DNA from 2 places in the Polaromonas sp. P1_H6 genome. Region 1 is predicted to be linked to the other one. Evidence: riboswitches for the same ligand, from Rfam matches in the RefSeq annotation. Region 1 holds a riboswitch; the other holds the start of a gene.
What was found. A riboswitch is a leader RNA that binds a small molecule or an ion and turns the genes downstream of it on or off. The one in region 1 is predicted to bind glycine.

Region 1 (7,554 bases):
TGTCATGGCGGCAGGCGGCGAATGAACGGAGGGCGATATTACCGTGTCCGTTCAAACGCTGCATGGGCGCCCGCCCTCAGGCCTTCGCCATGCCCGGCAGGGCCATAGGGCGGCCCGGCGATTGCATGCCGGTGAACGCAAAATCCACTTCCGGCACACGCCCGCTCACGATGTCGGCAATCGCCGCGCCCGAGCCGCAGGCATGCGTCCAGCCCAGCGTGCCGTGGCCCGTGTTGAGGAACAGATTGGAGGTTTTGCTCTTGCCGATGTAAGGCACGTTGCTAGGCGTCGCCGGCCGCAGCCCGGTCCAGAACTGCGCGCCTTCGCCGTCCGTCATCTCCGGGAAGAGCTGCTTCACGCGGCGCACGATGGCATTGCAGCGCACCAGGTTCAGCTCGGTGTTGTAGCCGTTGAGTTCCGCCGTGCCCGCGATGCGCAGGCGATTGCCGAAGCGCGAGAACACCAGCTTGTACTCGTCGTCCGTCAGGCTCACCTGGTAGGAAGCCGCCTCGTTGATCACCGGCAGCGTCACCGAATAACCCTTGGCCGGGTAGATGCGCAGGCTCTGTCCCAGCCGCTTCGCCCATGGCGCGCTGAAGGCGCCCAGGCACATCACATAGGCATCGGCCTTCAGCATCTCGACGCGCCCGCCCGCCTCGCCGTGGCCCCCGGCGACCAGCACGCCGTCCAGTTGCCCGCCGCTGGCCAGCACATCCAGGATGTTGGTGTTGTAGAGAAACTTCACGCCTGCCTGCTCGCAGCGCGCGGCCAGTGCGGTGGTAAAAGCCTGCGCGTCGCCCGACTCGTCGCTGGGCGTCATGCTGCCGCCCACAATGCTGGCGCGGCACTGCGCCAGCGCGGGCTCAATCGCCACACATTCGTCGGCGGTTTTCATGTCCAGTTCGCAGCCGTGCTCGCGCATGATGCGCGCCGGCTCCTGCGCCGCGTCGTACTCGGCCTGGCTGGTGTAGAAGTGCAGGATGCCTTGGGTCTTCGCGTCGTACTGCAGGCCCAGTTCGGCGCGCAGTTTTTGCAGCGCGCCGCGGCTGTACATGCCCAGGTTCACGATCTGCCGGATGTTTTGCGCGGTGCGCGCCGGCGTGCAGTTGCGCAAAAACTCCAGGCCCCACAGCCACTGGTTCACATCGGCCCGCAGCCGGAACAGCAGCGGCGCGTCTTCCCGCGCCAGCCACTGCAGCACCTTGAGCGGCGCGCCCGGGTTGGCCCAGGGCTCCGCGTGGCTCACGGAAATCTGCCCGCCGTTGGCAAAGCTGGTTTCCATCGCGGCCGCGCCGCGCCGCTCAATCACCGTGACCTCATGCCCGCGCTGCGCCAGATACCAGGCCGTCGTGACCCCCGTGACACCCGCACCCAAAACCATGACTTTCATGGCGATTCCTTTTTTCAAGCAGAAATGGCTGTTGCGCAAGCGCAATGCCTTGGAGGTGCTTGAGTCAAAGAAGAATCATGGCAACCGCCAGGCCATTACAGGCTTGCGGCCGCTTCCACTGTCCTTGGTACCTGAGAGATTCAGCCGCTGCTTTCGCAACGGCCTTGCTCCTTCGGTGCGCCGCACCTTGCATGCGGCGTCTCTCCAGACGGCTGTGTGTTTCCGGGCAGTACGGGACCTGAGCGATTATGGAAGTTTGCGCCTTCGGTGGCCGCCCCCTGGGGGCAGCGCTCTCCTGCTTGAACGGTTTGAATTTACCACCGAAGCCGCAGTTGCCAAGCGCGAATCCGTCATCCAGTACAGGTCCAGCGGGTTGATTCAGCGGCTTAATAGTAGCTAGTAGGGTGGCGTTCAGCCTTCACACACCGAACGCACAAACGCGGCCTTGCCCTCGGTATAGGCCTCGCGGTCGCTCGGGAACCGGGTCGCCAGGTCGGCCTTGAGCGCCGCATAACGCGCCGCCAGCGCGGCATCCGCCCTCAGCGCATCGCGAAAACGCAGGCGCTGCGCCCACACCCCGCCGCCATGCACCACCAGGTGCAGGTGGTGCGTGCGGTGCCCGTTCGCCCAGCGCATCAGCCATTGGCGGTTTACCAGCGTGGCATTAAATTCGGCGGAGGCCGTATAGCCTTGCGTGCACAGCGGCGCCACCAACGCCCTGGCCGCCGCCATCGAGGCCACACCAGCCAGGATGTCGATCACCGGCTTGGCGACCAGCCCCGGCACGGCCGTGCTGCCTATGTGCTCAATGGCGATGAAATCATCGGGAAACAGCGACAGCAACCGCTCGCGCTCGGCCTCGAACAGGCCGGGCCAGCGCGGGTCGTAAGCCCGCAGCGTCACCTCCTCATGGATAGCGGCCTGCAGCGACCCGGCGTCCGTCATGGCGTTATCAGGCCCTAGCGCAGCGCCACCACCGCCCGGCGCGCCAGCAGCAGTCGCTCGTCCAGGTAGGCTCCGTAAAAATCCGGGATCGCCGCGCCCACCAGCGGCTCGGCCAGCTTCTGCCCCTGCGGGCCCAGGAAGAGCACCGTGGGCGTGAAAGTCGCCTTCCAGGTCCGGGCCTGCGCGGCCGCGGTCGTGGCCTTGCCGTCAAAGCCCGTCAGCGGCGTGTGGCTGTCGGTGACGTTGAGCTGCCAGGCCTCCAGCCCGGTCTCCTTGCGCGCGGGCAGCAGGTAATTGCGCCGCACCAGTTCGCAATAAGGGCAGCCGGGCAGGGTGACCAGCAGCACCAGCGGTTCGCCGCGTGCGGCGGCCAGCCCGGCCGCCTCCGGCAGCGAGGCCGGCACCGGCAGGGCGCTGTCCTTGGCTTGGGCCTGCAGCGGCCAGGCCAGGCTGCCCGCCAGCGCCGCCGTAAAACCGCGCCGGCCCACCGCCTTCATTCAGCGCACTCCAGCAGGATGTGCGCCAGCGCTGCCGGCTCGGTCACCATGGGGTCATGGCCGGTGGCCAGTTCCACCACCCGTGAATTCGGCAGCCAGGCGCCGTCCCAGAAGGCCGGGTCCCGCGCGCGCAGCCGGCTGGGCGTAATGGTCGCCAGCGCCGGTGCTATGCAACTCACAAAGGTGCGCGGCACCGCCGCCACGCGCTTCACGTCAAAATCCAGCGGCGCCTGGTAGGTGTTGCCTGGGTGCGGCGTCTGTCGGCGCTGCACCCAGTCGTGGTCCGCGCCCTGCAGGCCGAACACTTCCGGGTCGGGCGGCGCAAAACTGAAATTGGCTGTGGCTTGCGCCCCCGCCATGCGCTTTTGCTGCGTGGCCGCGTCGTGTGTGCTGCTCCAGCTTTCGCCCGGCTGCGGCACCACGGCATCGACATACACCAGGTGCTTGAGGCGCCCGCCCATGCGGTCGGCCACGGCCGTGCCTATCATGCCCGCGTAGGAATGCACCGCCAGCGTCACCTCGTGGAGCTCTTCCGCTTCGATCAAATTGATCACGTCGTTGATGTGGGTATCGAGGTTGATGGCCGGCGACAGCAGATGCGCCCGCTCGCCCAGGCCCGTCAGCGTCACCGCAAAAGCCTTGTGGTGGTCCAGCTGCAGCACCTGCGCCACCCGCCGCCAGCACCAGCCGCCATGCCAGGCACCGTGCACCAGAACAAAATTGTGTTTCATCGCGTCACCTCTTTGAATCAGGTATTTGCATCAGGTTTTTGTGCGGACTTGCCGCGTCAAATTGTCTTGCCGCCCTTTAACTCCGACAGCTTGGCGTCGGAATAGTTCAGCAGTTCGCGCAGCACCTCATCGGTGTGCTGGCCCAGCAGCGGCGGCGGCAGGTCGGTGCGCACCGGCGTCGCGCTCATGCGAATCGGGCTGGAGACCAGCTTCAAGTCGTCCTTCACCGGGTGCGTCCACTCGGTCACCATGCCGCGCGCCGCTATCTGCGGGTCGGCAAACACTTCCGCCAGGCTGTTGATCGCGCCGCAAGGCACTTTCGCCGCCTCCAGCGCCGCCAGCCAGTCGGCCTTGCCGCGCGTTTTCATCACGGCTTCCAATATCGGCACCAGCTGGCCGCGGTTCAGCACGCGGTCGCGGTTCTTCGCGAACAGCGGGTTGGTTGCGAGTTCAGGGATATTCGCCACCGCGCAGAACTTCGCATACTGCGAGTCATTGCCCACCGCCAGAATCAGATGATCCTTGCTGCCATCGGCTGCAGGCGCGACTTCAAACACCTGGTAGGGCACGATGTTCTGGTGCGCATTGCCGGCCCGGCCCGGCGCCTTGCCGCTGACCAGGTAGTTGGCGCCCAGGTTGGCCAGCATGGCCACCTGCGTGTCCAGCAGCGCCATGTCCACCTGCTGGCCCTCTCCGGTTTTTTCGGCATGGCGCAGCGCGGCGAGTATCGCCACCGTCGCATACATGCCCGTCATCAAATCCGCCACCGCCACGCCCACCTTCTGCGGCCCGCCGCCCAGGTCGTCGCGCTCGCCCGTCACGCTCATCAGTCCGCCCATGCCCTGGATCGCGTAGTCATAGCCCGCGCGGTCGGCATAAGGCCCGTTCTGGCCGAAACCGGTCACCGAGCAGTACACCAGGCGCGGGTTGATGGCTTTGAGGGAGGCATAGTCCAGCCCATAACGCGCCATGTCACCGACCTTGAAGTTCTCCACAAACACATCGCAGTGCACCGCCAGCTCCCGCACCAGCGCCTGGCCGGCGGGCTGGGCAATGTCGCAGGTCACCGAGCGCTTGTTGCGGTTGGTGCCCAGGTAATAAGCCGCCTCGGTGTCCGCGCCCTGCGCGTCTTTCAAAAACGGCGGCCCCCAGGTCCGCGTGTCGTCGCCGCTGCCCGGCCGCTCGATCTTGATCACGTCGGCGCCCAGGTCGGCCAAAGTCTGGGTGCACCAGGGGCCCGCGAGCACGCGGGAGAGGTCGAGGATGCGGATGCCGCTTAGGGAGTTCATGTGTGGCATTTTGCCTTTACATCGGAGCGGGCGGTGTATAACGCGCCGAGATCATCGGCGACTTTGTCGAATTCAATATACCTGTGTGCTTTCACGGAAGGTTGATGTAATCTGCTGTTTCTCATGAAAAATGTTAGAGGCTCAAGACCCTGCCATTTCGCACGACGCCATGTTGGCGCGCAGTTTTTGGGATACATCAAAGTTAGGTCTCATGACTCGTTACCTCGACGCAATTCCCCAGCCGTGGACCCGTGATGCGATCCAAAAGGCCCTCTTTGACAATTTCACAGAGGCACGATCGGCGATCGAAGATACCGATGGAGGACGGCTATGGCGTCGCTTGGAAGAACTTGATGAGACGGTCTGGATCTTTCACTTCAGCGTGACAGATCTGCTTGATGAAATTTGCTTGTTCGGTGACCGAAGCAAGTATCAGATGTTCTGGCACACAGCAAATGCTGACGAAGCGGAGTCTCATACACGTGCGGTGAAGCGAAAACTATTCAACTGCACGTCAGCGCTAATGACCCTCGTGGACCACGCACGCAACTTTCAACGACAAACGCCCGTCGCGAAGTACGACGAGAGGTTGAAAGAGGAGTTTTCAGTTCCCGGCCTTCATGAGTTTCTGCAGTGCTTCCGCAACTACAACACTCATTGGCGAATCGCTCAAACAAATTGGCAGATTACACATGACTTTCAAGAGAAGAAGCGAGAGGCTCGATTTCAAGTAACGAAGGAGGAGCTGCTCGCGTGGAGTGGTTGGACTTCAAAGGCAAGAGAGTTTATCGATCAATCAAAAGACACCATGGATGTCTACGAGCTGTTCGCCGGCTACCGAGAGTATGTTGAGAAGTTCTACGCCTGGCACAAGGGGGCTGTTCTCGACGAGTATTCAGGCGTTGTAGGTACATATCTTGAGCACAAGAGGCTGTACGAAGGACTAAGTAAGAAGTTCGAGTGGAACCTGGTGCTCACGCGTGCGCGAAAAGACATTAACCCTTACCAATACATTGGCCGATATCTTCCGAAGCAAAAGTTGAAGCGCCTCTTAGCGTACCAGCACAGAAGTGAAGAGCAGGTGGAAGCCTTGATTCGAATGCTCGATATGGAAGATTTTTGTGATGAAGATCTTCGTCGAAAGCTTTTCGCGTTATTTCGGCCGTCAGATAAGGCTTAACTCCCCTTGCGGTCCGGCTGACGCACGACATCCATATTGAGGTCAATCGCGCTCAAGATGCAATCGAAGAATTCTTGGTGGACATAAGATGCGCCTGATCTACACAAGGCCCCAACCTTTGCCATGATGAAGAAAAACATCCCCGCTGCTAGTCCAGATGCTTATATGGCCGCGCTGTTCGGCTGGCAGCGTGTCACGGTTGAGCAGTTGCGTGCGACCGTCCTGTGCGGCAGCATCGCGCTGGACGAAGCCATCAAATGGGGCCACCTGGTCTATCTGTCGAACGGGCCAGTGCTGCTCATTCGTGCTGAAGAAAGCCGCGTGCTGTTCGGCTTCTGGCGGGGTCAACGCCTTCGCGAGATGGACCCGTTGCTAAAGCCCGGCGGCAAGTACGAAATGGCGACGAGAGAATTTCACGAGGGTGATGAGGTCAACGTCGCTTTGTCGCGCCGCCTTGCCAAGGAAGCGGCGCGACTCAATAAGACGTTTGGCGACCCAACCAAGCTCTAGCGACGAATTATGAGCAATATTGGCTAAGCTCGCGGCGCGCCGACGCCAAGCCAAGGCGCGTTGAGACTCGAGACCGCGCGCTGAATCAATCGATATCTCGTGTACGGCGAAAAAAAAGACGACGTACTCCTCCGATCGGAGGATGGACTGAACTCGATAGGGGACTAAAATTTTTTGTCAAATGCTGATGGATTGCTTGGTTCCTCGCTATGTAGGTTCAGGCAATCCTCAAAAAGCTGGTAGGGCTGACTGCTTTAGAGGATCGCGTGGCTAACTCAAGCCGTAGTTGCGAGATTCTGCGAAGGCATTGCTGTGCAAGTTATGCATAAGGGAGGGGGCTATGCAAGCGTTAGTTGGCATACACAAAGGCAAGTCGATGGAGGAGGTTGTTCTGAAGGAGCCGGCTTATGTTCATTGGCTCCTCGGTCAAACTCCCACGGGACCTCTTCTCGCCATGAAAAGCGAGGCTAAGCATCTCGTCCAGAAATTCGATAAGAAGCTGTACACCACGAAGTGCTGGGGTCGTAACTGCACGAATACCGCGACTCGCCTCAGCGTCTATCTGGACAACATAGTCCCGCATTGGTGGTGCGATGCGTGTGACCCCTACGAAACCGGAGCCAACGGTGGAAAACTCCAAATCTTTAGCGCTTATTCAGAAGCGCTGAATCATGTGAAGTTTTTCTGTAAGGGGAACAAGAGCGACTACAAAAGCCTAGTGAGAGACATGGCCAAGGCAAAAGGACTCCCGGCGCGCGTTGGAGATTCGCAGGCGAAAGCATTCTTCACATGAGGCATAACCAAGTTGCAAGGCGCTCTTTGCTTCCAACTTCAGAGTGCGGAAAAACGTGATCCCACCACTACCTCAAGAGGTCGTCGCATATGTTCGCAGGGTCTTTCGCACATGCGATAAAGAGTTGAGTCTTCGAATTGCACGAGTACCAAATGTTCACGAAACCGCCCTGGATATGGCGCTGATCGATCGACTTGCGGCTTTTTCGTCGCCCTCATT
Region 2 (7,554 bases), on a different contig from region 1:
CTGATGGAAACCGGCGGCATCTCGCGCCGGCTGGTCGAGTTCGCCAAAAGCATCGTCGGCGGCGTCCAGGGCGGCCTGCCCATGACCTGCGTGCTGACCTGCATGATTTTCGCGGCCGTCTCCGGCTCGTCCGTGGCCACCACCTTTGCCATAGGCGCCATCCTGATACCGGCGCTCATCAAGCACGGCTACCCCACGGCCTACGCCGCGGCCCTGCAGGCCACCAGCGCGGAGCTGGGCGTGATCATCCCGCCGTCCATCCCCATGATCCTCTACGGCGTGAGCGCAGAGGTCTCCATTGGCGAACTGTTCATCGCTGGCTTCGGCCCGGGGCTGCTGATAGGCTTCGCGCTGATGCTGTTTGTGCACCTGTACTGCCGCTGGAAGGGCTGGGGCAAACAGGATGGCGACGGCCGCCTGAGTTTCGGCAAGGCGACCTGGCAGGCCGGCTGGGCGCTACTGATGCCGGTGATCATCCTGGGCGGCATTTACGGTGGGATTTTCACGCCGACCGAAGCCTCGGCGGTGGCGGTCTTCTACGCCCTGGTCGTCGGCATCGTGATCTACCGTGAGATCAAGCTGGCGGACCTGTATGTCATCTTGCGCAAGTCGGTGATTTCCAGCGCGGTAATCATGTTCATCATCGCCAACGCCGGGCTGTTCGCCTTCCTGATCACCCGCGCCGGCGTGCCGGACGCCATAGGCCACTGGCTGCAGGAGGTGCTGAAGTCGCCCGCCCTCTTCCTGCTGGGCGTCAACGCGGCGCTGTTCATCATCGGCATGTTCATCGAGACCAGCGCCGCCATCATTGTGCTGGCGCCCATCCTGGCGCCGGTGGCGGTGCACTTCGGCATCGACCCGGTGCACTTCGGCCTGGTGATGGTGGTCAACCTCGCGCTCGGCATGATCACGCCGCCTTTCGGCGTGAACCTGTTCGCGGCCTGCACCGTCGCCAGGATATCGCTGGACCGCATCGTGACGCACCTGCTGCCCTTTGTAGGGGTCATACTGGTCTGCCTGATGGTGATCACTTACGTACCGCAACTCTCGCTCGGCCTGCGCGACCTGGTCTACGCCAAATAGCTTTTTTTCAGGCTGGGTTTCACGCCTTTGTCATCTATGGAGGTAATGCTCAGGCTTTCATTTCAGGATGAAATCCATGCAGCTCCACAAAACCGACCGTGCCCGCGCCGAGCTCAAGCCCGGCGTGAGAACGCTAGGCCAGCGCGAGCGCACCTTGCTGCTGATGGCCGACGGCAGCAAGTCAGCCCAGGACTTCCGCCCGCTGTTCGACGGCGACGGCGAGGCCATCGCCCTGCGGCTGTTGCGCGAAGGCTTTCTGGAAGCGCACCCGGGCAAAACCTCCCCGCCCGCCGCAGTGCCTGCACCGGTGCCCGTCCCCAAACCCACGCCGGCCCAGCTGCAAAATTTCCCGAGCCCCGAAACCACACAGGCCATCCAGGTTTCGGCCGACCAGTTTGAAGGCAAACGCTCACTCGCCACCACCCGCATGTTCCTCTTCGACATCTGCGAGCGCATGTTCGCCCGGCGCGACCCGGTGATGGCCGAGCGCTTCCGCGAAGCGCTGCGCAACGCCAAGGACCGCGACAGCATGCTGGCGGCCTCGCGCGAAATGATCGAAGAAATCGAAAAAATCGCGGGCCACGAGCGTGCCGACTCCATCAGCGAGCGCATCGCCATGCTGCTGCCGCAGCACCAGGCGGCCTGACCGGGCCGACGGCAGCATCCGTTACACTCGACGGGGTCAGGAGAGAGTTTTCCGCGCGAAAACCGCCGAAGGCGCACGTACACCCCGGGGCAACCCTTTTTGGTGCACTGAACGCTCAGGCAAAAGGACTGGCAACCGCCCTGCGGCGCACCACGCGGCAAGGCGTTCCCTACTGGAGAGAGGCCGTTTTCAAAGCGGCCCACCGAAGGAGCAAGCCCGCATCGCCGGGTGAATCTCTCAGGTAAAGTGGACAGCAGGGGCAAGCTCATGGATTTAGAACCTGTTTGCCCCCCGGAGAATGCCTTGTCCGATTCGTCCACCTCTTCCGCTGCCGCCCCTGAAACCCTGCTGAAAACACCTCTGCACGAGCTGCATGTGGAGCTCGGCGCGCGCATGGTGCCCTTCGCGGGCTATTCCATGCCGGTGCAATATCCCGCGGGCCTGATGGCCGAGCACCTCCACACGCGCCAGGCCGCCGGCCTCTTCGACGTGTCCCACATGGGCCAGTTGCGCCTGGTGGGCGCCGATGCCGCGGCGGCGCTCGAATCGCTGATCCCGGTCGACGTGATCGACCTGCCCGCCGGCAAGCAGCGCTACGGCCTGCTGCTCAATGACGAGGGCGGCATCATCGACGACCTGATGTTCTTCAACCGCGATTACGCCAACGGCGGCGACCTCTTCGTCATCGTCAACGGCGCCTGCAAGGTGGGAGACATCGCGCACATCCAGGCCAAAATCGGCTCGCGCTGCGAAGTCATTCCCATGCCCGAGATGGCGCTCCTGGCCCTGCAAGGCCCGCAGGCCGTCAACGCGCTGCAGCGCCTGGCGCCCGGTGTCGAAAAACTGGTGTTCATGACCGGCGGGCGCTTCAGCGTCGCCGGCTGCGACTGCTTCCTCACGCGCAGCGGCTACACCGGCGAAGACGGCTTTGAAATCTCCGTGCACGCCTCGCAGGCCGAAACGCTGGCACGCGCGCTGCTGGCCCAGCCCGAGGTCAAGCCCATAGGCCTGGGCGCACGCAACTCGCTGCGCCTGGAAGCGGGCCTGTGCCTCTACGGCAACGACATCGACACAACGACCACGCCGATCGAAGCCAACCTCAACTGGGCCATGCAAAAAGTGCGGCGCACCGGCGGCGCGCGCGCGGGCGGCTTCCCGGGCGCGGACAAAATCCTGGCGCAGCTGGCCGACCCCGCCACGCTGGCCCGCAAGCGTGTGGGCCTGGTGGCGCTGGAGCGCGTGCCCGTGCGCGACCACACCGAACTGCAAAGCACCGACGGCGCTTCAATAGGCGAAGTCACCAGCGGCCTGCTGGGCCCCACGATCAACCAGCCGGTCGCCATGGGCTATGTGAAGCCCGAATTCGCCGCCCTGGGCACGCGCATCAACGCCATCGTGCGCGGCAAGCCCGTGCCCATGGAAGTCGCGGCCATGCCTTTTGTCCCCAACCGCTACTTCCGCGGCTGACCCCTGCCATCCCCACCCCTTAACCCCTGGAGATTCTCATGACCGTCAAATACACCGAAGACCACGAATGGCTCAAGATTGAGGGCGACATCGCCACCGTCGGCATCACCGTGCATGCGCAGGACGCGCTGGGCGACGTGGTGTTTGTGGACCTCCCAGCCGTGGGCACGACCTTCGCGCAAAAGGAAACCGCCGGCGTCGTCGAGTCGGTCAAGGCCGCCGCCGACGTCTACATGCCTGTGAGCGGCGAAGTGACCGCCATCAATGAAGCCCTGAAGGACGACCCGTCCCTGGCCAACAGCGACCCCATGGGCGCCGGCTGGTTCTTCAAGATCAAGCTGTCCGACCCATCGCAGCTCAACGCGCTGATGGACGAGACCCGCTACACCGCCTTCTCGGCCTGATTTTTTTCCGATCTTTTTTCTCTGTTTTCTGACTCCTGGCTGCCAAGCCTGACACGGGACCCGACATGTTGATGCAAACCGCCAAGCCCCTGGGCGACCTTGAAAACCCTTCCGAATTCATCGCGCGCCACATCGGCATTGACGAGACCGACGAAGTCCACATGCTCAGCATCGTGGGCTCGGCCTCGCGCCGCGAGCTGGTCGAAGGCATCGTTCCGCGCTCCATCGCGCGCAGCACGCCCATGGCCATCCCGGCCCCGGTCACGGAAGCCGCCGCGCTCAAGCAGCTGAAAGCCATCGCGGCCAAGAACCAGGTGTTCAAGAACTTCATCGGCCAGGGCTACTACGGCACCTGCACGCCGGGCGTGATCCTGCGCAACATCCTCGAGAACCCCGCCTGGTACACGGCTTACACGCCTTACCAGGCCGAGATTTCGCAGGGCCGCATGGAGGCGCTGATCAACTTCCAGACCATGGTCTGCGACCTGACCGGCATGCCGATCGCCAACGCCTCCATGCTCGACGAGGCTACCGCCGCCGCCGAAGCCATGACCTTGGCCAAACGCAGTGTCAAAAGCAAGAGTAATGTCTTCATCGTGGCCGGCGACTGCCATCCGCAGACGATTGAAGTGATCCAGACCCGCGCCAAGCCGCTGGGCATCGAGGTCAAGGTCAGCACGGCGTCGGCCACCCTGCCCCTGCTGATGGCCGAGGGCGACTACTTCGGCGTGCTGGCCCAGTACCCGGCCACCACCGGCAGCATCCACGACCTGCGTCCGCTCGCGGGCCAGGCCCACGTCGACGGCGCGGCCCTGTGCGTCGCAGCCGACCTGCTGGCGCTCACGCTGCTCACCCCGCCCGGTGAATGGGACGCCGACATCGTGCTGGGCAACACCCAGCGTTTCGGCATGCCCATGGGCAACGGCGGGCCGCACGCGGCCTACCTGGCCTGCCGCGACGAGTTCAAGCGCTCGCTGCCGGGCCGCCTGGTCGGCGTCAGCGTCGACAGCCACGGCAACCCGACCTACCGCCTCGCGCTGCAGACGCGCGAGCAGCACATCCGCCGCGAAAAAGCCACCTCCAACATCTGCACCGCGCAGGTGCTGCCGGCCGTCATCGCCAGCATGTACGCGGTCTACCACGGCCCGCAAGGCTTGAAGCGCATCGCCGAACGCGTGGCGGCCTACACCGCCGTCTTTGTGCGCGGCCTGCAGGAACTCGGCTATGAAATCACCAATACCGGCGCTTTTGATTCCGTGACGGTGAAGACCGGCGAGGCGACCAATGCGATCGCCGAGCGCGCGCGCCAGGCCGGCGCCAACCTGCGCTTTCGCCTGAACAACCACCTGGGCGTGTCGCTGGACGAAACCACCAGCCGCAAGGACATCGAACTGCTCTGGTCCTTCTTCGCCAGGCCCGGCCAGACGATTCCCGTGGTCAGCGCTTTCGAAAAAGGCGTGGAATCGCTGATCCCCGCCGAGCTGCGCCGTACGACGGCCTTCCTCACGCACCCGGTGTTCAACACCCACCATTCCGAAACCGGCATGCTGCGCTACATCCGCATGCTGAGCGACAAGGACCTGGCCCTGGACCGCAGCATGATCCCGCTGGGCAGCTGCACCATGAAGCTCAACGCGACCAGCGAGATGATCCCCATCACCTGGCCCGAGTTCGCCAACATCCACCCCTTCGCGCCCGCCGAGCAGTTGCAGGGCTATGCCGAACTCGACAAGCAGCTGCGCGACTGGCTGTGCCAGGCCACCGGCTATGCCGGCATCAGCCTGCAACCCAACGCCGGTTCGCAGGGTGAATACGCGGGCCTGCTGGTCATCAAGGCCTTCCACGAAGCCAAGGGCCAGGGCCACCGCAATATCTGCCTGATTCCCTCGTCGGCCCACGGCACCAACCCGGCCAGCGCGCAGATGGTGGGCATGACCGTTGTTGTGACCGCCTGCGACGCGCAAGGCAACGTCGACATGGCCGACCTGAAAGCCAAGTGCGAACAGCACAGCGCCAGGCTGGCCTGCGTGATGATCACCTACCCGAGCACGCACGGCGTGTTTGAAACGCAGGTGAAGGAACTCTGCGCGATGGTGCACAGCCACGGCGGCCGCGTCTACGTGGACGGCGCCAACATGAACGCGCTGGTCGGCGTGGCCGCGCCGGGCGAGTTCGGCGGCGACGTGAGCCACCTGAACCTGCACAAGACCTTCTGCATCCCGCACGGCGGCGGCGGCCCGGGCGTGGGCCCCGTGTGTGTGGTGGCCGACCTGGTACCTTACCTGCCCGGCCATGCGACGGCCGGCATTCCCGTCAACGGCGTGGGCGCCGTTTCGGCCGCCCCCCTGGGCAACGCAGCCGTGCTGCCCATCAGCTGGATGTACTGCCGCATGATGGGCCCCGAGGGCCTGACCCAAGCCACCGAGGTCGCCATCCTGAGCGCCAACTACATCAGCTCACGCCTGAAAGACCATTACCCCACGCTTTACGCGAGTGAAAACGGCCACGTGGCCCACGAGTGCATTCTCGATTTGCGCCCGCTGAAAGAAACCAGCGGCGTCAGCGCCGAGGACGTCGCCAAGCGCCTGATGGACTACGGTTTTCACGCGCCCACGCTGAGCTTCCCCGTGCCCGGCACGCTGATGGTCGAGCCGACTGAAAGCGAAACCCTGGCCGAACTGGACCGCTTCATTGACGCGATGATCGCGATACGCGACGAGATCCGCAAGATCGAAGCCGGGCAATGGCCGCAGGACAACAACCCGCTCAAGCACGCCCCGCACACCGCAGCCAGCCTGCTGGGCGCCGACTGGGACAGGCCTTACTCGCGCGAGACCGGCGCCTTCCCGCTGGCTTCGCTCAAGCTGGTGAAGTACTGGCCGCCCGTGGGCCGGGTCGACAACGTCTACGGCGACCGCAACCTGTTCTGCAGCTGCGTGCCGGTGAGCGACTACGCTTAAAACGCTTCTCTTGCTCCACGCCACTTTGCCCGCCGCATGGACGCCACGCTCGTCCTGATCATTGTGGGCGCGGCGGCGGCGGGGTTTGTCCAGGGCCTGTCGGGTTTTGGCTTCAGCCTGGTGGCCATGTCTTTCTGGGCCTGGGCCATAGACCCGAAACTGGCGGCTGTCATGGCCGTGTTCGGTGGGCTGACAGGCCAGGTCATGGCGGCCTTCACGGTCAGCCGCAATACTGACTGGAAGCGCCTGCTGCCATTCCTGGCAGGCGGCCTGCTCGGGCTGCCATTGGGTTTACTGTTGCTGCCGCGGCTTGACGTCCAGCTGTTCAAGCTGTTTCTCGGCGTGCTGCTGGCGCTATGGTGCCCGGCCACGCTGTTTTCGGGCAAGCTTCCGCGCATCCACCATGGCGGCCGCATCGCCGACGGCATGATAGGCGCCGCTGGCGGTTTTATGGGGGCCCTGGGTGGCTTCAGCGGTGTGATTCCAACGCTGTGGTGCACGCTTCGGGGCTACGAGAAGAGTGCCCAGCGCGCCGTCATCCAGAACTTCAACCTGGCCGTGCTGACGGTCACCATGGCCAGCTATGGCGCCGCCGGCCTGGTCACCCGCGAGACGCTTCCCATGCTGGCCATCGTGGCGCCTGCCGCGCTGATTCCCGCCTGGCTGGGTGGACGGGTTTACATGGGCATCAGCGACCTGGCCTTTCGCAAGCTGGTGCTGAGCCTGCTGACCTGTTCGGGCCTGGCGATGCTGGTGTCATCCGTGCCGGGCTTGTTGGGGCGGATGGGTTAAGACGCTGGACCGTGATGGCCCTCCTCTATTCGGAGGGCGGGCACTGAACAGAACGCCACCTAGAATCGTGATGCTCAGATAGTGGTCCATCTATTGGAGGGGGAAATTCCAGATGTACAAGCTCTTGTCGAACAACGCGCTGCATTACACGCTTGACATGGGGTCCCGCGCTTCCATATCCACACACGTTCTTGCCCTCGTG

Region 2: another riboswitch for glycine. It lies ahead of gcvT (glycine cleavage system aminomethyltransferase GcvT); the one in region 1 lies ahead of AC1D1F_RS14000 (D-amino acid dehydrogenase).

The regions. Positions count from the first base shown of each region.
Region 1 covers NZ_JBFUCN010000013.1:102,287-109,840, reverse strand. The annotation lists gene AC1D1F_RS14005 (DUF1737 domain-containing protein) at 1-6, opposite strand, end outside; gene AC1D1F_RS14000 (D-amino acid dehydrogenase) at 77-1,390, opposite strand; glycine riboswitch at 1,500-1,608, opposite strand; gene AC1D1F_RS13995 (GrpB family protein) at 1,802-2,335, opposite strand; gene AC1D1F_RS13990 (thioredoxin domain-containing protein) at 2,350-2,832, opposite strand; gene AC1D1F_RS13985 (alpha/beta fold hydrolase) at 2,829-3,563, opposite strand; gene AC1D1F_RS13980 (CaiB/BaiF CoA transferase family protein) at 3,620-4,852, opposite strand; gene AC1D1F_RS13975 (hypothetical protein) at 5,064-6,032, shown strand; gene AC1D1F_RS13970 (DUF1801 domain-containing protein) at 6,159-6,542, shown strand; gene AC1D1F_RS13965 (hypothetical protein) at 6,883-7,335, shown strand; gene AC1D1F_RS13960 (hypothetical protein) at 7,511-7,554, shown strand, end outside.
Region 2 covers NZ_JBFUCN010000026.1:40,460-48,013, forward strand. The annotation lists gene AC1D1F_RS20125 (TRAP transporter large permease) at 1-1,083, shown strand, start outside; gene AC1D1F_RS20130 (hypothetical protein) at 1,160-1,729, shown strand; glycine riboswitch at 1,757-1,870, shown strand; glycine riboswitch at 1,892-1,993, shown strand; gene gcvT (glycine cleavage system aminomethyltransferase GcvT) at 2,033-3,196, shown strand; gene gcvH (glycine cleavage system protein GcvH) at 3,235-3,600, shown strand; gene gcvP (aminomethyl-transferring glycine dehydrogenase) at 3,666-6,560, shown strand; gene AC1D1F_RS20150 (sulfite exporter TauE/SafE family protein) at 6,597-7,352, shown strand; gene AC1D1F_RS20155 (lysozyme inhibitor LprI family protein) at 7,465-7,554, shown strand, end outside.